Regions from separate parts of the Streptomyces sp. NPDC006294 genome, predicted to be linked through region 2. Evidence: predicted binding sites of a transcription regulator. Region 2 holds the regulator's gene; the other holds the start of a gene.

Region 1 (11,753 bases), on a different contig from region 2:
CTGCCCGGACCCGCGCCTCAAACGCCGGCGGGGCTGACACAGTCAGCCCGGCCTGGGGGTAACTCCCCCTACGGCCCGCCGGCGTGGGAGGTGCCCCCACCCACGGCCGCCAGGCCGTAGGGGAGTCTGGGGCCACCGCGCGAAGCGCGGTACCGGGCCCTGGCCGAGCCCGGTCCGCCCACCCGGCGGCACGGGGGTGATGGGGCCCGGGGCCTGCCCCCGGGCCGATGTCGGGCCGGCACGCCGCGCTGGGTGCCCGTCAGCTCGATGTCCTGTCGTGCGGCGGGACGGCGATCAGGCGGGCGAAGCTCTCGGGGCGGCCCCGTTCGCCGATCAGTTCGCCGTCCGCCTCGACCCAGGCGTGCGCGGCGAACGGCGGCGCGGCCCGTACGCCCACGCACCAGGTCGGCCAGACGCCCTGGAGGCGGCAGAGCAGGGTGATGGAGACCGAGCGCGGCAGGCAGGAGCGCAGGCCGTTGAGGCTGAGGCTGGCCGCGAGGACGGAGCTGCGGGCGGCATGGGCCTGCGCGCTGCTGGCGGGCGCGGCGCCCCGGCTGAGCCGGGTCAGGACACGGGTCAGCAGGTGGGGTTTGAGCAGGGCCAGCAGCCGGCCCGTGCAGATGGCCAGCCGGGTGAGCAGCCGCAGTCGCAGTGGCCGTCTGGTGCGGTCGCGGTCCAGGGCGACGGTGATGCTCATTCCTGGACCACCCCGGCGGAGCGCATGGCCTCGATCAGGGCCCGTACGTCGTCCGCCGCGCGCGCCGTGTCCACGTCGAAGTGGTCGGTGACGCGGCGGACGGCGTCATCGGCGTCGCCGCCGTCCAGCAGGGCCTGGGCGGCGGTGGCGGCGCTGGGGTTCATCTGCCAGTAATGGCCGGTCTTGGTGTCCAGCAGGACCGCACCGTATTCGGTCTCGGTGACGGTGAGATACGGGCGGTTGCGCAGGTTCATCGCATTCCTTCCTTCCGGCCGGGCACGTCAGGCGACCGCGCGCAGCCATGCTTCGCAGATGATGGTGGAGTCCACGGCGCCGTCCTTGAGGGCGGGCGTGCCGGGCGTCCCGGTCAGCCGGGAGAGGGCCTCGGCGTCGACGAGCCCGGCCTTGGCCAGGGCGCTGTCCTCCCACAGCGACCGGATCTCGTCGCGGTGCCGGTAGAGGCCGCCGACCGCGTCGACGGTGCCTTCGAACTTGGTGGCGCGGGCCCGGCACTCCTCGGGGAGGACGCCGCGTACCGCCTCCTTGAGGACGGGTTTGAACTGCCAGGGGTCGGTCCGGTCCTCCGGGCGTACGGAGAGGGCGGCGTCGACGACCGCGTCGTCGAAGTACGGCATCGTGACGGGGACACCGGCCCGGCGTCCGGCCTCGGCGATCGCCGCGCACTCCTGGGTGCCGGTGTAGAGGGCGGACAGCTCCCGGTGGCGGCCGAGGGTCGGCGCGTACGGTTCGGCACGCTCCGCGGCCTCGCGCAGCCCGGCGGTCACCAGTTCGCGGCACTCGGGGGTGAGCCAGGGCTGGACCACCGGCGGGGTGATCCAGGTCAGCAGCGGGTTGCAGAAGCCGAGGTCGCCGGGTTTGGTCAGGTCGATCCCGGCCACGGCCCGGCGGTAGGAGCGCCGGTCGGCGAGCTGGCGCAGCACGGGGCGCCAGCGCCATCCGTAGAGCGTGCGGTAGCCGCGGATCCGCTGCCAGGCGAGCAGCGGACGGCGGGCGATCAGGTCGTGGCAGTACGCGCCGCTCTGGAAGAAGAGGTGGTCGCCGCCGTGCCCGGTCATGTGCAGCCGGGAGCCGCGCCGCGCCATCAGGGAGATCACCGCGGTGGCCCGGTCGCGGCTCATCGCGATGCCGGCGGGGATGTCGGTGCGGCAGCCGTCGTCGAGGATGCCCTGGTAGAACAGCGGCGTCTGCTCCGGGGTCAGCTCCACGTGCTCGACGTGCGGCCAGTGCGCGGCGGCGAGGCGGGCGTAGTGGGCGTCGTCGCTGACCGTCTCGTCGCCGGGGATGCCGCCGACCACCAGTTCGCCCGCGCCGAGCCGGCCGGCGGCGAAGGAGCACAGCGAGCTGGAGTCCAGTCCGCCGGACAGGTCCGCGCTCAGCAGTCCGTCCCGCTGTGTCCGTACGGCGACGGCGGCGGCCAGCGCCTCGCGTACGTCCGCCGCGCCGTCGGCCGCCGGACGCACCGGGGCGGGCGGGGTGTGCCGGCGGACGTGCCGGGGGGCGGCTCGGCCGGCGGGGACGAGCAGGCAGAGGCCGGGCTCCACGTCGGTGACGCCGCGCCACATGGAGCGCGGGGGGAGCTGGACGGCCAGGGGTTCGGGCAGCCGCAGCGCCAGGGCGGTGAGGTCGATCTCGGCGCCGGCCAGGTCCGCCAGCGCCACGGCCCGGTCGCCGGCGACGGGGCAGCCGTCGACGACGGTGTGGTGCACGCGCCGCATCCCGTAGGCCGTGCCTTGTACGTAGAGGGTGCCGCCGACGCTGCCGACCACGTGGAAGCTGCCGGGGATCGCCGCGGACAGGCCCCCGAGCCGTCCGGTGCCGCCCCGTAGCCTTCCGGTCCACCGGGGCAGTTCGTCCGTCCGTTTCGGCAGCATGCCGATCAGTGCGACGGCGTCCGTGCCGGCCCGGGCGACGGCGATGTCCTCGTCGGCCCACTGGCCGATGATCCAGGGGCGGCCCGAGGGGTGGTGCAACACCCGCAGGCCGGGGGCGTCCGTCTGGAGGCGACGGGCCACGGCGCCCGCGTCCTCGCGGTCAGGAAGCGCAAAGAAGTGCGGTGCGCCGTGGCTCGTCATCGCTGATTCCTCCGGGTACCCGTCAGAGCCAGCCGCGGCCGGTGCCGTCGTTGCCGAAGAACACGACGAAACCGGTCACGTCGCGGAAGGAACCGGCGGAAACGAACTCCGGGGTCTCGTAAGCCTTCTTCGCCATCGTTCAGTCCTCTCTCACAGGAGGAGCGATCGGTCGACCGCTCGGCACACATGCTTGCCGCGCCGGGCGTGGCCGGGCGAGGGCGCTGACCGCTTGGTGCCGATGGTGAGAACGCGCTGGGCAGTTTTTTGTCGCGACGCGCATGACAGGCCGAAGTGGCCCACGTCATGCACCGCCGCGTCCCGTCCGGGGAACGCCCGAGGGCGGCACCCCGTGAAGGGGTACCGCCCTCGGTCCTGCGGACAGGCCCGAACCAAAGAGGATCAGAGGCCGGAAGTCCGTGTCACCGCCCGCCGTGCGCCGCCGCGAGCGGCTGCTCGCCGCCGACGTCCGTGCCGGCCGGCTCCCAGCACTCCACGCCCTTCAGGCCGGGGATGCGGTCCCGGGTGAAGACGGGGTCCAGTCCGGCGCGGCGCTGGGCCGTGTAGTCGTCCATCAGCCGGAAGGCGATCACCGACAGCGGCAGGATCGCGATCAGGTTGACGAGGACCATGGCGCCCATCGTGATGTCGGCGAGGCTCCACACGATGCTGACCGAGCCCATCGCGCCGAGCACGGCGCAGGCCAGGACGACCGCGCGGTAGCCGGTCATCGCGGAGGTGCTGCCGGTGATGAACCGGATGTTGGACTCGCCGTAGTAGTAGTTACCGATCATGGAGCTGAAGGCGACCATGAAGACCACCAGCGTCAGGATGTGACCGGCCCAGTCGCCCAGCGCCACGTTGAGCGCGGACTGGGTGACGTCCGCGCCGCCGCGCTCGCCCAGGGTCGGGTTGGCGCTGAGGATGATGAAGGCGGTCATGCTGCAGACGACGAGGGTGTCGAAGTAGACGCCGAGGGTCTGCACCAGGCCCTGCTTGACCGGGTGGGTGGTCTCCGCGGAGGCGGCGGCGTTGGGCGCGGAGCCCATGCCGGCCTCGTTGGAGAACATGCCGCGCCGCACGCCCTGCAGGATCGCCGTGCCGACCGCGCCGCCCGCGACCTCGCGGAAGCCGAACGCGCCGCCGACGATGTCGGCGATCATCCCGGGGACGGCGGTAATGTTGAAGAGGACGACCACGAGGCCGAGCAGCAGGTAGACGGTCGCCATCACCGGAATCAGGACCTTGGTGACCGCGGCGAGGCGCTTCACGCCGAAGAACACGGCCATCGCGAGCAGCACGGCCAGCACGACGCCGAGCACCGGGGCGAACCAGCCGGAGTCCGCGCCGCCGTCCAGAGAGCCCTTGACGGCCACGGTGATGGTGTTGGACTGCACCGCGGTGAGGACGAAGCCGAAGGTCAGCGTGATGAGCACGGCGAACAGGACACCGAGCCAGCGCTTCCCGAGCGCGCGCTCCATGTAGTACGCCGGGCCGCCGCGGTAGGTGCCGGGCTCGCTGCCGCGCGCCTTGTAGAGCTGGGCGAGGACGGACTCGACGAACGCGGAGGCGCCGCCGATGAGCGCCATCATCCACATCCAGAAGACCGCGCCGGGCCCGCCCATGGTGATGGCGGTGGCCACGCCGGCGATGTTGCCGGTGCCGATGCGGGCGGCGGCGGAGATGGTGAACGCCCCGAAGGGGGAGACGCCGTCGGCGGGCTTGTCCCTGAAGACACGGAACATGTCCGGGAGCATCCGGAGCTGGACCGCCCTGGAGCGGAAGGTGAACCAGAGGCCGGCCACGGCCACCAGGGGGATCAGCAGATAGGTCCAGAAGACATCATTGATGTCGACGATCCAGGTGTTGAGCGTGCTCATGATGTGGTGCGTCCCGGGTCTTTGTGAGTCGGGGCTCGGCTCGGGCCGCCGGCGTACGGGTCGCGTACGGCTGCTGCCCCAGGCCGCGGAAGCACTTCTTCCGTTCAAAGCTCTGGGAAGCTAACCAGGGCCCTGTCCCGCTGAAAAGACATTCCGGTCGTGCCGCATCTCACACTCTGTACCGGTTTCTCCGCATGAAACGCCCCGAGGAGAAAACGCCCGAGGGCGGCACCCCGTTCAGTGGGGTGCCGCCCTCGGTCAAGGACGGTTGATCGACCAGGGGCCGATCAGAAGTCCATGTCACCGCCCGGCATGCCGCCCGGAGCGGCCGCGGAGGCCTTCTCCGGCTTGTCGGCGATGACGGCCTCGGTGGTGAGGAACAGCGCCGCGATGGAGGCCGCGTTCTGCAGAGCGGAACGGGTCACCTTCGCGGGGTCGATGATGCCCTCGGCGATCATGTCGACGTACTCACCGGTGGCGGCGTTCAGGCCGTGGCCGACGGGCAGGTTGCGCACCTTCTCGACGATGACGCCACCCTCGAGACCACCGTTGACGGCGATCTGCTTGAGCGGGGCCTCCAGCGCGAGCTTCACGGCGTTGGCGCCGGTCGCCTCGTCACCCTGGAGCTCGAGCTTCTCGAAGACCGAGGAAGCCTGGAGCAGAGCCACGCCACCACCGGCGACGATGCCCTCCTCGACGGCCGCCTTCGCGTTGCGAACGGCGTCCTCGATGCGGTGCTTGCGCTCCTTGAGCTCGACCTCGGTCGCGGCGCCGGCCTTGATGACGGCCACGCCGCCGGCCAGCTTCGCCAGGCGCTCCTGGAGCTTCTCGCGGTCGTAGTCCGAGTCGCTGTTCTCGATCTCGGCACGGATCTGGTTGACGCGACCCTGGACCTGGTCGCTCTCACCGGCGCCGTCGACGATCGTGGTCTCGTCCTTGGTGATGACGACCTTGCGGGCGCGGCCCAGCAGGTCCAGGCCGGCGTTCTCGAGCTTGAGGCCGACCTCCTCGGAGATGACCGTGCCGCCCGTGAGGATGGCGATGTCGTTCAGCATGGCCTTGCGGCGGTCGCCGAAGCCCGGAGCCTTGACCGCGACGGACTTGAAGGTGCCGCGGATCTTGTTGACGACCAGGGTCGACAGGGCCTCGCCCTCGACGTCCTCGGCGATGATCAGCAGCGGCTTGCCGGACTGCATGACCTTCTCCAGCAGCGGAAGGAGGTCCTTCACGTTGCCGACCTTGGAGTTGACGATCAGGATGTACGGGTCGTCCAGGGACGCCTCCATACGCTCCATGTCGGTGGCGAAGTACGCCGAGATGTAGCCCTTGTCGAAGCGCATACCCTCGGTGAGCTCGAGCTCCAGACCGAAGGTCTGGGACTCCTCGACGGTGATGACGCCTTCCTTGCCGACCTTGTCCATCGCCTCGGCGATGAGCTCGCCGATCTGGACGTCGGCGGCGGAGATGGAGGCGGTGGAGGCGATCTGCTCCTTGGTCTCCACATCCTTGGCCTGCTCGAGCAGGGCGCCGGAGACGGCCTCGACGGCACGCTCGATGCCGCGCTTCAGGGCCATCGGGTTGGCGCCGGCCGCCACGTTGCGCAGGCCCTCGCGGACGAGCGCCTGGGCGAGGACGGTCGCGGTGGTCGTACCGTCACCGGCGACGTCGTCCGTCTTCTTGGCGACTTCCTTGACCAGCTCAGCGCCGATCTTCTCGTACGGGTCCTCGAGCTCGATCTCCTTGGCGATGGAAACACCATCGTTGGTGATCGTGGGGGCGCCCCACTTCTTCTCGAGGACGACGTTGCGACCCTTGGGGCCAAGGGTGACCTTGACGGCGTCGGCGAGCTGGTTCATCCCGCGCTCGAGACCGCGCCGTGCCTCCTCGTCGAACGCGATGATCTTGGCCATGTGAAGTGGTCCTCCCGGACTGGGGTGGATTGCTTCGGATCGCATCCGGCGCCCGCGACGGACGGCCTGCGCGCCATGTGGTTCCTTGCCCCACCCGGCTTGCGGACCTCACCGACTCGATCCAAGTTCTGTCACTCTCACCAGGAGAGTGCTAACGCAATGATTAGCACTCGACCCCCGAGAGTGCAAGCGCCTGTGGACAGCGCGGGCGTCGACGCGCGGGCGTCCGGACACGCGTGAGGGGCCCGCATCCCGGTGACCGGGAGGCGAGCCCCTCATGCGTGAGTGCGTCGGTGGCCGAACGCGCCTGGATCAGTTGGATCAGACGGCGAGCTTGACCATGTCAGCCTGCGGACCCTTCTGGCCCTGCGAGATCTCGAATTCGACTCGCTGACCTTCTTCAAGGGTGCGGTATCCGTCCATCTGGATCGCGCTGTAGTGGACGAAAACATCCGCACCACCGTCGACCGCGATGAAGCCGTACCCCTTCTCCGCGTTGAACCACTTGACGGTGCCCTGAGCCATGCCTAACTCCCCTATTACTGGCCCTTGCGCAGGACCGCACTTCGCGGACCCGGGTCATATCTCCACCCCAGCAGGAGGGGTGTGCGTCGGAACGCGTCGACCGCGGCTGAATGTATCTGCCCAACTGCCCTCTGCAACAGGTCAATCGGACGAGAAATCTGGGCAGGACCGAACGGCCGATCCATCCGATTCCATGGAATTCCGGGGCAAGTCGGGCCCGGCAAATGGCGCCTAAGTGGCAATTCGATCACGTACTTTGGCCGCATTCTTGCGGAACTCGGAGCATTCACGAGTAGCCGGCGGAGGGGGCTTCCCAGACTCTACCGCGCTCAACCATGCAGAATTGCCCCCTCCGCTTCTGGGGCGGAGAGGGCAATCAGGTAACTGCGGGTAATTCCCTGGGGAGAGATCAGCCGCCGGCGACCGCGGGGATGATCGACACGCCCGCGCCCTGCGGCGTGGCCGTCTCCAGACCCTGCTCGAACCGGACGTCGTCGTCGTTCACGTACACGTTGACGAACCGGCGCAGCTTGCCCTGGTCGTCCAGGACGCGGGCCGCGATACCGGTGTGGTTCTTCTCGAGGTCCGCGATGACCTCGGCGAGGGTCGCGCCCTCCGCGGTGACCTCGGCCTGGCCGCCCGTGTACGTACGGAGGATGGTGGGGATGCGGACGTTGACGCTCATGTGTGCAGCCTTCCTTGGGTCTCGGGCGGGTCTCAGCGGTCCAGGCCGGCGTCGCGGAACGCGTCCAGGCTCGGGCGGATGACGGCGGTCGCCTGCGAGGTCTCCGCGACCGCGTCGAGGGTCTTGAGGCCGTCGCCGGTGTTGAGCACGACGGTGGTGAGCGACGGGTCGAGGACGCCCGCCTCGATCAGCTTCTTGGCCACACCCACCGTCACGCCGCCCGCCGTCTCGGCGAAGATGCCCTCGGTACGGGCCAGCAGCTTGATCGCGTCGACGATCTGCTCGTCGGTCACGTCCTCCACCGCGCCGCCGGTGCGGCGGGCGATGTCCAGCACGTACGGGCCGTCGGCCGGGTTGCCGATGGCCAGCGACTTGGCGATGGTGTCCGGCTTCTGGGGACGCACCACGTCGTGCCCGGCCTTGAACGCGGCGGAGACCGGCGAGCAGCCCTCCGCCTGGGCGCCGAAGATCTTGTACGGCCTGTCCTCGACGAGACCGAGCTTGATCAGCTCCTGCAGCCCCTTGTCGATCTTCGTGAGCTGCGAGCCCGACGCGATCGGCACGACGAGCTGGTCCGGCAGCCGCCAGCCGAGCTGCTCGCAGATCTCGTACGCCAGGGTCTTGGAGCCCTCCGCGTAGTACGGGCGGAGATTGACGTTGACGAAGCCCCAGCCTTCGCCCAGCGGGTCGCCGATGAGCTCGGAGCAGAAGCGGTTCACGTCGTCGTAGTTGCCCTCGATGCCGACGAGTTCGCCGCCGTACACCGCGGCCATGACGACCTTGCCCTGCTCCAGGTCGTGCGGGATGAACACGCAGGAGCGCAGGCCGGCCCGCGCGGCGGCGGCGCCGACCGCGCCCGCGAGGTTGCCGGTGGAGGAGCAGGACAGGGTGGTGAAGCCGAAGGCGCGGGCGGCCTCGAGGGCCTGGGCGACGACGCGGTCCTTGAAGGAGTGCGTCGGGTTGCCCGAGTCGTCCTTGATGAACAGGCCGCCGGTGACACCCAGTTCACGGGCGAGGTTGTCGGCCTTGACGAGCTGGGTCCAGCCCGGGTTCAGGTTCGGCTTGTCGGCCACGTCGGCGGGGACGGGCAGCAGCGGGGCGTAGCGCCAGATGTTGGCCGGGCCGGCCTCGATCTGCTTCCGCAGCTCTTCGGGGCTGCCGCTCGGCAGGTCGTATGCGACTTCGAGCGGCCCGAAACACTCCGCACACGCGAAAATGGGGCCGAGTTCGAAACGCTGTCCGCATTCCCGGCACGCGAGGGCGGCGGCGGGGCCGAGGTCCACGGAGGTGGACGCGGTGGCGGAGGTGCTGGTGCTGGTGCTTGCGACGGTCTGCGCAGCCATGATGGCGAGGCCCTTTCTCCTCATCTTCCTCGTGACGCATTTCGCCACAAGACGGAATTGGCACCTTCCCCACCGTTGACCTCGCGGTCGGCGGGAGGGTTGCCGGGGCTTCAACGGGCCGTTCCCTCTGCCCCTCTGGATGAGCGGTATGGCTCCGGACGTGCGGTCCGGGCGTTTGTGTGCGTGGACCCCCCGAGATGCGAGGGTCGTTCGCGTTGTTCAAGACTGTAACCGAAGCCCCGGACGGTTGAGATAGTCGTCCGAACCGCGAGATGGATCACAGCCCCCTGTTCACCGCCTGTTCGCCGACTGCCGAGGGAGACCCGAAGTGCTCGATGAGGTGGCCCGCTGGCTGAGCCGGCGTTCCTGGTCCGCGTCCGACCGCTCCCTCGACCGGCTGATATCAGCCAAGGTCAGACGGGGTACGACGGTCAGCGTCGTCCTTCCCGCGCTGAACGAGGAGGCGACGGTCGGGGACATCGTCACGATCATCCGCCGCGAGCTGATGGAGAACGTCCCGCTCGTCGACGAGCTGGTCGTCGTCGACTCCGCGTCCACCGACCGCACGTCCGAGGTCGCCGCGGCCGCGGGGGCCCGGGTGGTCCACCGCGACGCGATCCTGCCCGGCCTGCCCGCCGTGGCCGGCAAGGGCGAGGTGCTGTGGCGGTCGCTCCTGGTGACCGGCGGCGACATCGTCTGCTTCTGCGACTCGGACCTGCGCGACTTCTCGCCGGACTTCGTCTCCGGCATCGTCGGGCCGCTGCTGACCGAGCCGGAGGTCCAGTTCGTCAAGGCGATGTACGACCGCCCCCTCGGCGGCGGCGCCGGGCCCGGCCCCGACGGCGCGCCCGCCCAGGGCGGACGGGTGACCGAGCTCGTGGCCCGGCCGCTGCTCAATCTGCACTGGCCGCAGCTGGCCGGCTTCGTCCAGCCGCTCGGCGGCGAGTACGCGGCGCGGCGCTCGCTGCTGGAGCGCCTCCCGTTCCCGGTCGGCTACGGCGTGGAGCTGGGCCTGCTGGTCGACTCGCTGAACCTGGTCGGCCTCGACGCGCTGGCCCAGGTCGACGTCGGCACCCGCAAGCACCGCCACCAGGACGGGCAGGCGCTCGGCAGGATGGCCGCGACGATCTACCGCACGGCGCAACTGCGGCTCTCCCGGCCGCACTTGGTCCGTCCGTCGATCACCCAGTTCGACCGGGTCGACAACGGCTTCGCACCGCGGACCTACCGGGTGGACACGGAGGAGCGGCCGCCGATGCTCGAGATCAGTGAGTACGCGGCGCGTCGCGCGGCATAAACGGGACCCGGCGGTCATTTTGCCTACATTTCCGATGTATGGGACTCATCGGATTTCTTGCTCCGGCGCGCGGCAGGCACCGCAGGCCCACGCCCTTGGCCGCGCACGACCGGCTGACCCGACTGCTCGGCGTACTCGCCGTCACGACCGCCGCGACCCTCGGCCCGGCGACCCCCGCGGCGGCGCGACAAGTGGAGATGGCCCGCACCGGCGCCACGACGGAGCAGCTCTGGCTCCTGGGCGGCATCGCCCTGAGCCTCACGGCCGCGGGCCTCGTCGCCCTCGCCGCCACCCGCGGCCGCCGGGACCCGTGACACGGCCGGGCGGGGGCCGCGCCGGCTCCCCCGGAGCCGCCGCGGCCCCTGCCCGGAACCGGACGTACGCACGTTTGAGCGGCAGCGGTACGGGCTAGGGTTCGGCACATGGTCTCCGACGCAGCCCAGATCCTCGTCGCGTCCAACCGCGGCCCAGTCTCGTACGCGCTGAACGAGGACGGAGAGCTCGACGCCCGCCGCGGCGGTGGAGGACTCGTCTCCGGCCTGTCGGCCATCGGCTCGAACGCCAGGTCGCTGTGGGTGTGCGCGGCCCTCGGCGACGGTGACCGCGAGGCCGTGCGGCGCGGGGTCGGCGAGCCGGGCGTGCGGATGCTGGACATCCCCGCGGCCGTCCACCACGACGCGTACAACGGCATCGCCAACTCGGTGCTCTGGTTCGTCCACCACATGCTCTACCAGACGCCCCTGGAGCCCGCTTTCGGCCAGGAGTTCCGGCGGCAGTGGGGCGCCTACCGGCTCTACAACCGGGCGTTCGCCGAGGCGCTCGCCGCGGAGGCGGCCGACGACGCGGTGGTGCTGGTGCAGGACTACCACCTGGCGCTGGTGCCGGGAATGCTCCGCGAACTCCGCCCGGATCTGCGGATCGGGCACTTCTCGCACACCCCGTGGGCTCCTCCCGAGTACTTCGCGATGCTCCCGGGCGACGTCGCCGAGGAGCTGATGCTCGGGATGCTCGGCGCGGACCGCCTCGGCTTCCTGACCAAGCGCTGGATGCGGGCCTTCCAGAACTGTGCCACCACCGTGCTGGCCCCGTACGACGGGACGTCGGTGTGGCCGAAGGACAACGAGCCGGCCTTCGAGTTCCGCATGGAGGGCCGCGGCCGCCACCGGACCCGGCTCGGGGTGCACGGGCTCGGGGCCGACGCCGGCTTCCTGCGTGAGCGTGCCGCGCGGCCCGACGTCGAGGAGCACCTGGCCGCCCTGCGGGAGCAGACGGGCGAGGGCCGGCAGACGATCGTCCGCGTCGACCGCACCGAACTGTCCAAGAACA
Region 2 (11,753 bases):
AGCGGGCGGTGAGCTCGGCGGACACGTTCTTCGTCGCCACCGTGTCCGGCCGCGGCGACGCGGACGCCTCTCGCCGGGGCGGCAACCCCGGCGGTCGTCACCGTCGTCTCCCCCACTGCTGCACCGGCCCGACCACACCGCGAACGCGATGTTCCTCACCCTGGGGAACCTGCTGCGCAATCCGGCCGCCGGAATCCTCGTCCCGGACCGGGGCACGGGCTCCGTCCTCCACCTGTGCGGCACCGCACGAACGGTGGGGGAGGCCGACGAGACCGCCCGGGTGCCGGAGGCGCAGCGGCTGGTGGAATTCTCCGTCGAAGCCGTACGCGAGCTCTCGGCCGCGTCCCCGCTGCGCTGGACGGAGCCCGGTTACTCGCGGTTCGACCCGCCGGGCGGCTGACGGGAGCCGCCACTCGAATTTCTCGCACCACTGGAATTGCTCGGGCTTCCCGAAAAAGAAGATCCGGTTCTTCCCGTCCAGGAAAGGACGGGAAGAACCGGATCGATCCGGAATCAGTCGAAGTTGCAGTGGGCCGGCGCCTCTCGCTCGTAACGCAGCGGAGCTCCCTCGGGCTGGAGGTACGTGAGGTGCAGCTCGATGGGCTCCGTACCCTCGTTCACGCCGTTCAGAGCAAGGTTGCCCTGCTTGATGAACGACGAGCCCTCCGGGAACACCTCTTCGGTGCAGTCGGCGTTCTTGCGGACGATCGTCCCCTTCTGCACGGTCAGGACCACCAGCCCCGGGTGCACATGCCACCCGGTGTCGCCGCCGGGCTGGATCGTCAGAGTCTGCTCCACGACGTTCGTGACGTGCTTGACCCGAAGATCGTGCGGAACCGCGAACTTGCCCTCCGCGGTGGTCACGGCTGTCAGATCGTGCGCCGGGCTCGCCGTGGCGACACCGCCGACGCCGGCCAGCACGGCAACCGCGGCAACAGTCGCCAGCGTCCTGCCCCGTCGCGACACATCAATACGCTTCATTTTCCATCCTTCGAGATAACACCCGCACCGCAGGCGCGCCGATAACCGGTTCCTTCAGATGGAACTCTAGAAATGAATTCACCCCGAGAGCAAGGTCTGGCTCATTCGATTAGCCGATAGGGGGTGGTGGAAAAACCAATACCATCGAAAAGCAGCCACGAAAGAATGGAGAAGGGCCGGATAACAGGGTGTCCCGGACCCTGACGGGCCCGGGACACCACCGAACGGGGAGCCCTCTACGGCAGCGACGGAGGCTGCTTGGGCGGCGTCTCCGCCAAGGAGGCCAGCGCCAGGCGGATCGCCTCGTCCAGCTGCGGGTCACGCCCCGCCGCCTGGTCCTGGGGCGTCGCGACGACCTCGACGTCCGGGTCGACGCCCCGGTTCTCCACGTTCCAGCCGTAACCCTCCAGCCAGAAGGCGTACTTCGGCTGGGTGACCAGCGTGCCGTCCACGAGGGAGTAGCGGCTGTCGATGCCGACGACACCGCCCCAGGTGCGCGTGCCGACGACGGGACCGATGCCGAGCGCCTTGATCGCCGCGTTGACGATGTCGCCGTCGGAGCCCGAGAACTCGTTGGCGACGGCTACAACCGGGCCGCGCGGCGCGTCCAGCGGATAGCTGGACGGCTGCATGCCGCGCGGCAGGTCCCAGCCGACGATACGGCGGGCCAGTTTCTCCACGACGAGCTGCGACGTGTGACCGCCGCGGTTCTCCCGTACGTCGACGACCAGCCCGTCCTTCGCGACCTCGACCCGCAGGTCGCGGTGGATCTGGGCCCAGCCGGGCGCCTGCATGTCGGGGACGTGCAGATAGCCGAGGCGGCCGCCGGACTTCTCCTGGACGTAGGCGCGCCGGTCGGCCACCCATGCGTGGTAGCGCAGCGGTTCCTCGTCGGCGAGGGGGACGACGACGGCGTGCCGCGGGTCGCCGCCGCCGGCCGGGGAGACGGTCAGCTCGACCGGCTTGCCCGCCGCCCCGACGAGCAGCGGCCCCGGGCCCTTGACCGGGTCGACCGGCCGGCCGTCCACCGCGAGCAGCGTGTCGCCGGCCCGCAGGGCGACGCCGGGTGCGGCGAGCGGGGAGTGCGCGTGGGGGTCGGAGGTCTCGGACGGCAGGATGCGGTCGATGCGCCAGGCGCCGTCCTCCGTACGGGAGATGTCGGCACCGAGCAGGCCCTGCCGGGTCGCGGCGTCGCCGTGGCCGCCGGGCGGCATGACGTACGCGTGCGAGGTGCCCAGCTCGCCCTGGACCTCCCACAGGAGGTCCACGAGGTCGTCGTGGGTCGCCACCCGGTCGAGGACGGGCCGGTAGCGGTCGAGGACTCCGTCCCAGTCGACGCCGCCGAGGTCGGGCCGCCAGAAGTGGTCGCGCATGAGGCGTCCGGCCTCGTCGTACATCTGCCGCCATTCGGCGGCCGGTTCGACGGTGCGCCGCACGCGGGACAGGTCGACGGTGACGCTCGCGGCGTCGTCGCCGTCGTCGTGGGACGCCTCGCGGTCGCTGGGGACGACCTTGAGCTTGCCGCCGGTGTGGAGCAGGGCCCGCTTGCCGTCGCCGCTGACGCGGAAGTAGGAGGCGTCGGAGGAGAGTTCCTCGACCCGCTGCTGTCCGAGGTCGTACCGCTCGAGGGTGGTTTTGGGCTCCGGGTCCTCCGGTGTGGCACGGGTCGCGCCGAGGACGCCGCGCAGCGGGTGGCGCAGCCACAGCAGGCCGTCCTTGGCGGCGCGCAGCGTGGAGTAGCTGGCGGCCTCGACGGGGAACGGCACTATCCGGTCGGCCAGTCCGTCGAGGTCGATGCGGGTGACGGACTCCGCGCTCTCGTCCCCGTCCTGCGCGTTGTCCTTGTCCGAGTCGAAGGCCCGCCCGTGCCGCTGCGGCCCGAACGGCGAGGGTGTGGTCGCCGCCAGTGTGATCAGGTGCGGCCGGCACCCGCCGACGAAGGCGAGGTCGAAGACGTGGGCGTCGTAGACCGGGTCGAAGGCGCGCTCGGAGAGGAACGCGAGGTGCTTGCCGTCGAGGGTGAACGCCGGCTGGAAGTCGGCGAAACGCAGCGGCGTGGCCTCCGAGACGGTCAGATCGCCCGTGTTGGCGAGTTTGATCTGCCGCAGCGGGCTGGGGCCGGGGTGCGACCAGGCGAGCCAGGCCGAGTCGGGCGAGAAGACCAGACCGTCGGCGTCGCCGTGCTCGCTGCGGTCGACCTCGCGCACCTCGCCGCTCTCGCGCTCGACGAGCAGCACCCGGCCGTCGTGCGAGGCGACGGCGGCGCGGCTGCCGTCGGGGGCGACGGCCAGGTTGAGTACGCGGCCGAGCCGGCCGGCGGCGAGCCTGCGCGGTGTGGCGCCGGCGGCGGTCCCGGTGGCGGGCGCGAACTCGAGCGCGTCGTCGCCCTCCGCGTCGGTCACCCAGACGACGTGCTGCTCGCCGTCGACCCGGAACGTGCGCGGCATCCTGGCGCGCACGCCCGGCTCGGCGGCGAGCGAACGGGCCGGCCCTTCGCGGTGGGTGACCCAGTGGATGCCGCCGCGGATCTCGACGGCGCTGCCGCGGCCGGTGTGGTCGGGCGCGGCGCCGCCGAGGTGGTCGGCGGCGTCGATCGGCCGCGGCTGCAGATCGGTGCGCTGTCCGCCGAGCCGGAGGTCGAGCCGGCGCGGCTCGGCGCCCTCCAGGTCGTCGAGGAGCCACAGTTCACCGGCGCTCGCGTAGGCGACGCGGGTGCCGTCGGTCGCGGCGTGGCGGGCGTAGAAGCCGTCGAGGGGCGTGTGGCGGCGCAGGTCGGAGCCGTCGGGCAGCGACGAGTACAGGGCGCCGACGCCCTCATGGTCGGAGAGGAAGGCGACCCGGCCGCCGGCCCAGAGCGGGTACTCGATGTTCCCGTCGATGTCCTCGTGGAGGCGCACGAACTCCCCGTCGCCGTCGCGGTCGATCCACAACTTGCCCGCCGTGCCGCCGCGGTAGCGCTTCCAGGCGGCGGCCTCGCGTCCCATGGTGGCCGACAGCAGCAGCGTGTGCGGGCCGTACGCGACACCGCCGACCGGCCCGTACGGCAGGCGGGTGGCGGGTCCGCCGTCGAGCGGCACCGCGTGCGCCCAGCTGCGGCGCAGGGACGCCTGGCCGTGGGTGGTGAGCGCCAGCACCCGGCCGTCCGGGGTCCAGCCCCGTACGGAGGTCCGGTGGCTCCCCCAGTGGGTGAGCCGCTCGGAGGGGCCGCCGTCGACGGGGGCGACATGCACCTCCGGCAGACCGTCGCGGGAGGAGGACCAGGCGATACGGGTGCCGTCGGGCGAGATTCTGGGATGGTTCACGGGCATGTTGTCGGCGCTCACACGCCACGCCCGGCCGCCGTCGAGCGGCGCGACCCAGACGTCGTCCTCGGCGGTGAAGGCGATCAAGTCACCGTGCAGATGCGGATACCGGAGGTAGGCAGGGTGCGTCACACCGTCACCCTAGGCAGGCGGGAGCCCCGGAGTGAGGGTTTTGGATCACTTGGCCGGAACGGCGGTCACTGTTTCGGTCACCGTCACGGTGACCGTGGGCCGCGGCGCCCCGGGAGCACTGGGGGGCCGGCTCGGCGCGGGCGTGCCGCTCGGCGTAGCCGTGCAGTCCCCGAGCATCGTCGCCCGGAACACGGTCTTCTTCTCGATCTCGGCGATCAGATCTCCGCGGACGCACTTCCCGGCCCGCTCCTCCGTCACCGTGCCGGTGACGGTGATGGCCTGCCGGGAGCGGGTCTCCCCCTGGCAGTTGACGGTGGCGCGGGCCGGTACGGACGGCGAGGGCGACTGGGAGCCACCGGCCGTCGCCGCGCCGCCGTCGGTGCGCGCGGTGCAGTTGAGCCAGGCGACGTCGAACGTCAGGCGCTCGAGGGTGCTGGTCACGGTCCGGTCCGTGGTCACGGCCACGGCGGCGGAGTTCAGCCCGCCGGCGGCGGGTTCACAGGCGGCCAGGCCACCGACCGCCGCTGCTGCGGCGGCGGTTGCGGCGAGGACGCGCGGCACTCTGGTCCGGGCGGGCATGAGGCCAGAGTGCCACCGGGCGCCCGCACGTAAAAGAGTGGTTGTGGCCAGGTGCGGCCCGTACGGTCGTGCGATGACCAAGAAGCTCGACCGGGTGCGCCGGCTGGGGATCGACGCGGAGACCGCCTGGATCTGGAACGTACGCCAGCGGCACACCCGCGCGCCGGACACCGTCACCGACTGCCGCCTGGTGCTGTCCCTCCGGCGGGAGGGCACCCAGCGACGGCTCGAGATCACCTTCCGCCCGGCACCGGGCCGGATCGTCTCCGACGGCTACTGGGAATCCGGCACGGTCGTCTCGCACGGCATCTGGCTCAATCTGTACGAACCGGGCGTGGTGCGGCGGCTGTTGGCCGCGGCTACGGCCAGTGGAACGCTGCCGGCCCGTGCGGGGACGGTGGAGGCCGACGGGTGGCCGCTGTTCGACGCGGTGACGGCGGCCGGCCCGCGGGCTCCCGCGGGCTGACGCCCGCACCCGGCCGGCCGGTTCAGGACCAGCGGCCCGTACGCCCCAGCAGGAGCGCGGTCGCCGCCGTACCCGCCGTGGAGGTGCGCAGCACGCTGCGGCCGAGCCGGTACGGCTTCGCACCGGCCTGCGCGAACACGGCCAGTTCGTCCGGGGAGACCCCGCCCTCGGGGCCGACGACCAGCACGATGGAGCCCGTCTCCGGAAGATCCGCCGTCGCCAGCGGCTGCGCGCCCTCCTCGTGGAGCACCGCCGCGAAGTCCGCGGCCGCCAGAAGTGCCGCCACCTGCTTGGTCGTCGCGCTCTCCGCGACCTCGGGGAAGCGCAGCCGGCGGGACTGCTTGCCCGCCTCACGCGCCGTCGCCCGCCACTTGGCCAGCGACTTGGCGCCGCGCTCACCCCTCCACTGGGTGATGCAGCGCGCCGCGGCCCACGGCACGACCGCGTCCACGCCGGTCTCCGTCATGGTCTCCACGGCCAGTTCACCGCGGTCGCCCTTCGGAAGCGCCTGCACGACGGTGATACGGGGCGCCGGCTCCGGCTCCTCGGGGCACTCGCGCACCTCGACCACCAGGCGGTCCTTGCCCTCGGTGGAGACGACGGAGCCGGCAGCGCCGCGGCCGAGGCCGTCCGTGAGGACGATCTGCTCACCGGGCTGGAGCCTGCGCACGGAGACCGCGTGCCGACCCTCCGGCCCGTCAAGGGTGACGGACGCGCCCGGCGCGACCCCTTCCAGCGACTCGACGAGAAAGACAGCAGCGGTCATCAGACACCACCGCCGTGCGCGAACGCGGCCCGTGCCGTGTCGACTTCGGCGGCGAGCACGCCCACCAGCTGGGCGGCGGGCATCTCCCGCGCCAGCCGGTGGCCCTGGCCGGCCCACAGCGCCATGCCCTGCGCGTCGCCCGCCTTCGCCGCGGCCTTGCGCAGTCCGCTCGTCAGCTGGTGCACATCGGGATACGCGGCCGGCGCGTACGGCCCGTGCTCCCGCATGAACCGGTTGACCAGGCCCCGCGCGGGCCGGCCGGAGAACGCGCGCGTCACGTCGGTGCGGACGAACAACGGGTTGGTCATCGCCTGCTTGTGCAGCGGATGCGCGCCCGACTCCGGGCACACCAGGAACGCCGTACCGAGCTGCGCGAGGCTCGCGCCGGCGGCCAGTACGGCGGCGATCTGGCTGCCGCGCATCAGGCCGCCGGTGGCGACCACGGGCAACTCCACGGTCTCCCGCACCAGTTGGACCAGCGTCAGCAGTCCGTAGCCGGAGCCGTCGCTCGCCGGGTCGTCGCGGTGCGTGCCCTGGTGGCCGCCCGCCTCGACGCCCTGCACGCACACGGCGTCGGCGCCGCACCACTGTGCCGTCTGCGCCTCCTCCGGCGTGGTGACGGTCACGATCGTGTACGTGCCCGCCTTGGTGAAGGACTCCAGCACCGGGCGGGTGGGGCAGCCGAAGGTGAACGAGACCACGGGGACCGGGTCGTCGAGCAGAATCGCGAGCTTCGCCTCGTAGCCGTCGTCCCGCCCCTGGTCCGGGTCCCCGAGAGGCGTCTCGTACCAGGTGGACTCACCGGCCAGCTGCTGCCGGTACACCTCCACGGCGGCGGGGTCGGCGGTGCCGGGCTGCGGCATGAACAGATTGACGCCGAAGGGGCGGGCCGTGAGCGCGCGGACCTGCTGGATCTCCTGGTACATCCCGTCGGCCGTCTTGTACCCGGCGGCGAGGAAACCCAGCCCGCCGGTCTCGGACACGGCCGCCACGAGCTGCGGGCAGGAGGCGCCGCCGGCCATGGGGGCCTGCACGATCGGATGCCGGCAGAGATCGGTCAACGCGGAGGACATGCAGGCATCGTGCCACGTCCCCACGGACCCAGCCGAATCCCCCGTTCCGCTCTTTCGGGGCGTGCCGCCCGCGCCCGAGGCGGGCGCGCCTCAACCACCGGCGGGGCGGGTTGGCCGGTCCCGCCGGGCCCCGCCCCGAACCCCGCGCCTCAATCTCCCCCTGCGCCCGGCGGCCGCGGGAAGCACCCGGGCGAGGCTCAAGTTGCCCGGCAACTCCGGCCCGGCCTGGGGGGCCACCCACGGCCGCCGGGCCGTAGGGGGAGTTCGAGGCCACCGCGCGGAGCGCGGTACCGGGTCCGGGCGGGGCCCGGCCCGGCCACCCTGCGGCACTGGCCCGGAGCCCAAGTCCCCACCTGCCGCCCGGAAGGGCCGGACGGGTCCGGGGCGGGGCCCCACCCCGGCCCGGAGGCCGGGATGGCCCCGGGGCGGATCCACCCGCCCCGGCGCACGCACCCGGGCAGAACGCCTAGCGCCCGTTGAACGCGTCCTTCAGGCGGGAGAAGAGCCCCTGCTGCCCCGGCTGAAACTGACCGAGCGGCCGCTCCTCACCCCTCAGCTTCGCCAGATCCCTCAGCAGCCGCTCCTGCTCCACGTCCAGCTTCGACGGGGTCGTCACCTCGACGTGGACGATCAGGTCGCCGCGGCCGCCGCCGCGCAGGTGCGTGATGCCGCGCCCGTGGAGCGGGATCGACTGGCCGGACTGGGTGCCGGGGCGGATGTCGACCTCCTCCATGCCGTCGAGCGTCTCCAGCGGGCACTTCGTGCCGAGCGCCGCCGCCGTCATGGGGATCGTCACCGTGCAGTGCAGGTCGTCGCCGCGCCGCTGGAAGACGGAGTGGGCGACCTCGTGGATCTCGACGTACAGGTCACCGGCGGGGCCGCCGCCCGGGCCGACCTCGCCCTCGCCCGCGAGCTGGATCCGGGTGCCGTTGTCGACACCGGCCGGGATCTTCACGGTCAGGGTGCGACGCGAGCGCACCCGCCCGTCGCCGGCGCACTCGGGGCACGGCGTGGGGACGACCGTGCCGAAGCCCTGGCACTGCGGGCAGGGCCGCGACGTCATGACCTGGCCCAGGAAGGACCGCGTCACCTGCGAGACCTCACCGCGGCCGCGGCACATGTCACAGGTCTGCGCGGACGTACCGGGCGCGGCACCCTCGCCCGAGCAGGTCGTGCAGACGACGGCCGTGTCGACCTGGATGTCCTTCGTCGTGCCGAAGGCCGCCTCGTTGAGCTCGATCTCGAGGCGGATCATCGCGTCCTGGCCACGGCGCGTACGCGAGCGCGGCCCGCGCTGCGACGCCGTACCGAAGAACGCGTCCATGATGTCCGAGAAGTTGCCGAAGCCGCCCGCGCCGAAGCCTCCGGCGCCACCGCCTCCGGCCTGCGAGAGCGGGTCTCCGCCGAGGTCGTAGACCTGCTTCTTCTGCGGGTCCGAGAGCACCTCGTACGCGGCGTTGATCTCCTTGAAGCGCTCCTGCGTCTTCGGGTCCGGATTCACGTCCGGGTGGAGTTCGCGCGCGAGGCGGCGGAAGGCCTTCTTGATCTCGTCCTGCGATGCGTCGCGGCGCACGCCGAGTACGGCGTAGTAGTCCGTGGCCACTTACGACTCCGCCAGGATCTGTCCGACGTAACGTGCCACTGCGCGTACCGCTCCCATCGTTCCGGGGTAGTCCATGCGGGTCGGTCCGACCACGCCGAGTTTGGCGACTGCCTCGTCGCCCGAACCGTAGCCGACGGAGACCACGGACGTGGAGTTGAGTCCTTCATGGGCGTTCTCATGACCGATTCGTACGGTCATGCCCATGCCGCCGGACTCATTCGCCTCCCCGAGCAGCTTGAGCAGCACCACATGCTCCTCGAGCGCCTCCAGCACGGGCCGGATGGTCAGCGGGAAGTCGTGCCCGAAGCGGGTCAGATTGGCGGTGCCGCCGATCACGAGCCGTTCCTCGGTCTCCTCGACCAGGGTCTCGAGCAGGGTGGACAGCACCGTGGAGACGGTACCGCGGTCCTCGTGCTCGAAGGATTCGGGAAGGTCCTGCACCAGCTGCGGCACATCCGCGAAGCGGCGTCCCACGACCCGGCTGTTGAGCCGGGCCCGCAGGTCCGCGAGCGAGGTGTCGCCGAACGGCGCGGGGCAGTCGATCATGCGCTGCTCCACCCGGCCGGTGTCCGTGATCAGCACGAGCATCAGGCGGGCGGGAGCGAGGGAGAGGAGTTCCACATGCCGGACCGTGGACCGGGTCAGCGAGGGGTACTGGACGACGGCGACCTGCCGGGTCAGCTGCGCCAGCAGCCGGACCGTGCGGCCCACGACGTCGTCGAGGTCGACCGCCCCGTCCAGGAAGTTCTGGATGGCGCGGCGCTCGGGCGACGACAGCGGCTTGACGCCCGCCAGCCGGTCGACGAACAACCGGTACCCCTTGTCCGTGGGGATCCGGCCGGCGCTGGTGTGCGGCTGGGCGATGAAGCCCTCCTCCTCCAGCACGGCCATGTCGTTGCGGACGGTGGCCGGGGAGACGCCGAGCCTGTGCCGCTCGGTGAGGGCCTTCGAGCCGACGGGCTCCTCGGTGCCGACATAGTCCTGGACGATGGCGCGCAGCACCTCGAGCCTGCGTTCGCTGAGCATTCGCGCACCTCCAGATGTGGTTCCTCGTATGTGGTCTGGCACTCGCTGTGTTCGAGTGCCAACATTCCCCGGCCAGTGTACGGCTGTCGGGTACACGCGTAGCAAGGGTGGCAGACCATGCGGTCGGACATGGCGCCGGGCACGGTCCGCACAGGCGGGCGCGGAGGTGATGCGGATAGCGTCGCCGTATGGACGTCAGTTGGGAAGACTTCGGCTGGGAACGGCTCGCCCCCGGCGTCGGCCGTCGCCGCCTGCCGGGCTGGGACGCGACCGTCGGCCTGGTGATCGGCGCGGACGCCGCGCTGCTGTACGACACGGGCTCGACGCTTCGCGAGGGGGCGCAGATCCGGGCCCAGGCGCAGGCGCTGATGGGCGGCCGCCGGGTGACGCACATCGCACTGAGCCATCCCCACTTCGACCATGTGCTGGGCACGGCCGCCTTCGCGGGCGCGGAGGTGTACGGGGCGGTGGGCCTGGACACGCTGCTGGGCCGGGAGCGGGACGCCGTCCGGGACACCGCGGTACGGCACGGGGTGCCGCCCGACGAGGCGGCGGAGGCGGCGGACCTGCTGGTCGCGCCGCACCATCCGGTGTGCGGCGAGTGGACGCTCGACCTCGGCGGCCGCCAGGTGCTGCTCGCCAATGTGGGACCGGGGCACTCGGGGCACGACCTGGCGCTGCTGGTGCCGGGTGAGCCGGAGGTGGTGTTCTGCGGCGACCTGGTCGAGGAGTCCGGCGAGCCGCAGGCGGGGCCGGATGCCATCACCTCCCGGTGGCCCGCCGCACTGGACCGGTTGCTGGACCTCGGCGGCGAGGAGGCGCTGTACGTCCCGGGGCACGGCGCGGCCGTCGACGCGGCGTTCGTCCGGGCGCAGCGGGCGGAACTGGCGGCGCGTTTCGGCGTGTCGTAGCGGCGGGCGGCCGTATCGTCGTGCGATGCGCAGCTACAGCCCTGATCTCACGCCGCCCTGGAAGCGGTCGAAGCCCGTCCCCGAGGTGCCGGCGGAGCCTGATCTGGTGGTCGAGGAGGTGTCGACCGGTTTCTGCGGCGCGGTGATCCGCTGCGAGGCCGGGACGGTGACCCTGGAGGACCGGTTCGGCAAGCACCGGGTCTTCCCGCTCGAGCCGCGCGGCTTCCTGCTGGAGGGCAGGCCCGTCACCCTGGTCCGCCCCGCCCCGGCGGCACCGTCCCGCCCGTCCCGTACGGCGTCCGGCTCGCTCGCCGTGCCCGGCGCGCGGGCGCGGGTGGCGCGCGCCGGGCGCATCTATGTCGAGGGCCGGCACGACGCGGAGCTGGTGGAGCGGGTGTGGGGCGACGACCTGCGCATCGAGGGCGTGGTGGTCGAGTACCTGGAGGGCGTCGACGACCTGCCGTCGATCGTCGCGGAGTTCGCGCCCGGTCCGGACGCCCGCCTCGGCGTCCTGGTGGACCACCTGGTCGAGGGCTCGAAGGAATCCCGGATCGCCGCGTCGGTGACCGATCCGCACGTGCTGGTGGTGGGCCACCCGTACATCGACGTGTGGGAGGCGGTGAAGCCGTCGTCGCTCGGCATCCCGGCGTGGCCGGGAATCCCGCGGGGCCAGGACTGGAAGACGGGCGTGTGCCGGGCACTGGGTTGGCCGGACAACACGGGCGCGGCCTGGCAGCACATCCTGTCCAGGGTGACGAGCTACAAGGACCTGGAGCCGTCGCTGCTGGGGCGGGTGGAGGAACTGATCGACTTCGTGACGGTGTCGGACTAGCGGGGGGAACCCGGCAACGTCCGGAACCGGGATGTGTCCAGCGTGAGATCCAGCGCCTCGACAGGCAGGGGATCACCGAACT

What was found. The regulator HrcA, encoded in region 2, represses chaperone genes, less so after heat shock. The targets are predictions, from matches to a motif close to TTNGCACTCNGNNNNNCNGAGTGCNAA.
Region 1: the regulator HrcA is predicted to act here: its motif matches at 6,741-6,767, upstream of groL (chaperonin GroEL).

Annotation. Positions count from the first base shown of each region.
Region 1 covers NZ_JBIAHV010000003.1:117,699-129,451, reverse strand. The annotation lists gene ACFYOP_RS06100 (lasso peptide biosynthesis B2 protein) at 260-697, opposite strand; gene ACFYOP_RS06095 (lasso peptide biosynthesis PqqD family chaperone) at 694-951, opposite strand; gene ACFYOP_RS06090 (asparagine synthase-related protein) at 979-2,790, opposite strand; gene ACFYOP_RS06085 (keywimysin-related RiPP) at 2,813-2,926, opposite strand; gene ACFYOP_RS06080 (alanine/glycine:cation symporter family protein) at 3,210-4,667, opposite strand; gene groL (chaperonin GroEL) at 4,955-6,577, opposite strand; gene ACFYOP_RS06070 (cold-shock protein) at 6,899-7,102, opposite strand; gene ACFYOP_RS06065 (MoaD/ThiS family protein) at 7,512-7,787, opposite strand; gene thrC (threonine synthase) at 7,820-9,130, opposite strand; SAM riboswitch class I at 9,148-9,276, opposite strand; gene ACFYOP_RS06055 (glucosyl-3-phosphoglycerate synthase) at 9,459-10,427, shown strand; gene ACFYOP_RS06050 (hypothetical protein) at 10,466-10,741, shown strand; gene ACFYOP_RS06045 (trehalose-6-phosphate synthase) at 10,850-11,753, shown strand, end outside.
Region 2 covers NZ_JBIAHV010000001.1:474,710-486,462, reverse strand. The annotation lists gene ACFYOP_RS02120 (pyridoxamine 5'-phosphate oxidase family protein) at 149-400, shown strand; gene ACFYOP_RS02115 (cupin domain-containing protein) at 514-981, opposite strand; gene ACFYOP_RS02110 (S41 family peptidase) at 1,218-4,415, opposite strand; gene ACFYOP_RS02105 (hypothetical protein) at 4,461-4,994, opposite strand; gene ACFYOP_RS02100 (hypothetical protein) at 5,068-5,460, shown strand; gene ACFYOP_RS02095 (16S rRNA (uracil(1498)-N(3))-methyltransferase) at 5,483-6,226, opposite strand; gene ACFYOP_RS02090 (nitronate monooxygenase) at 6,226-7,299, opposite strand; gene dnaJ (molecular chaperone DnaJ) at 7,766-8,902, opposite strand; gene hrcA (heat-inducible transcriptional repressor HrcA) at 8,903-9,928, opposite strand; gene ACFYOP_RS02075 (MBL fold metallo-hydrolase) at 10,117-10,839, shown strand; gene ACFYOP_RS02070 (DUF3097 domain-containing protein) at 10,865-11,671, shown strand; gene ACFYOP_RS02065 (hypothetical protein) at 11,668-11,753, opposite strand, start outside.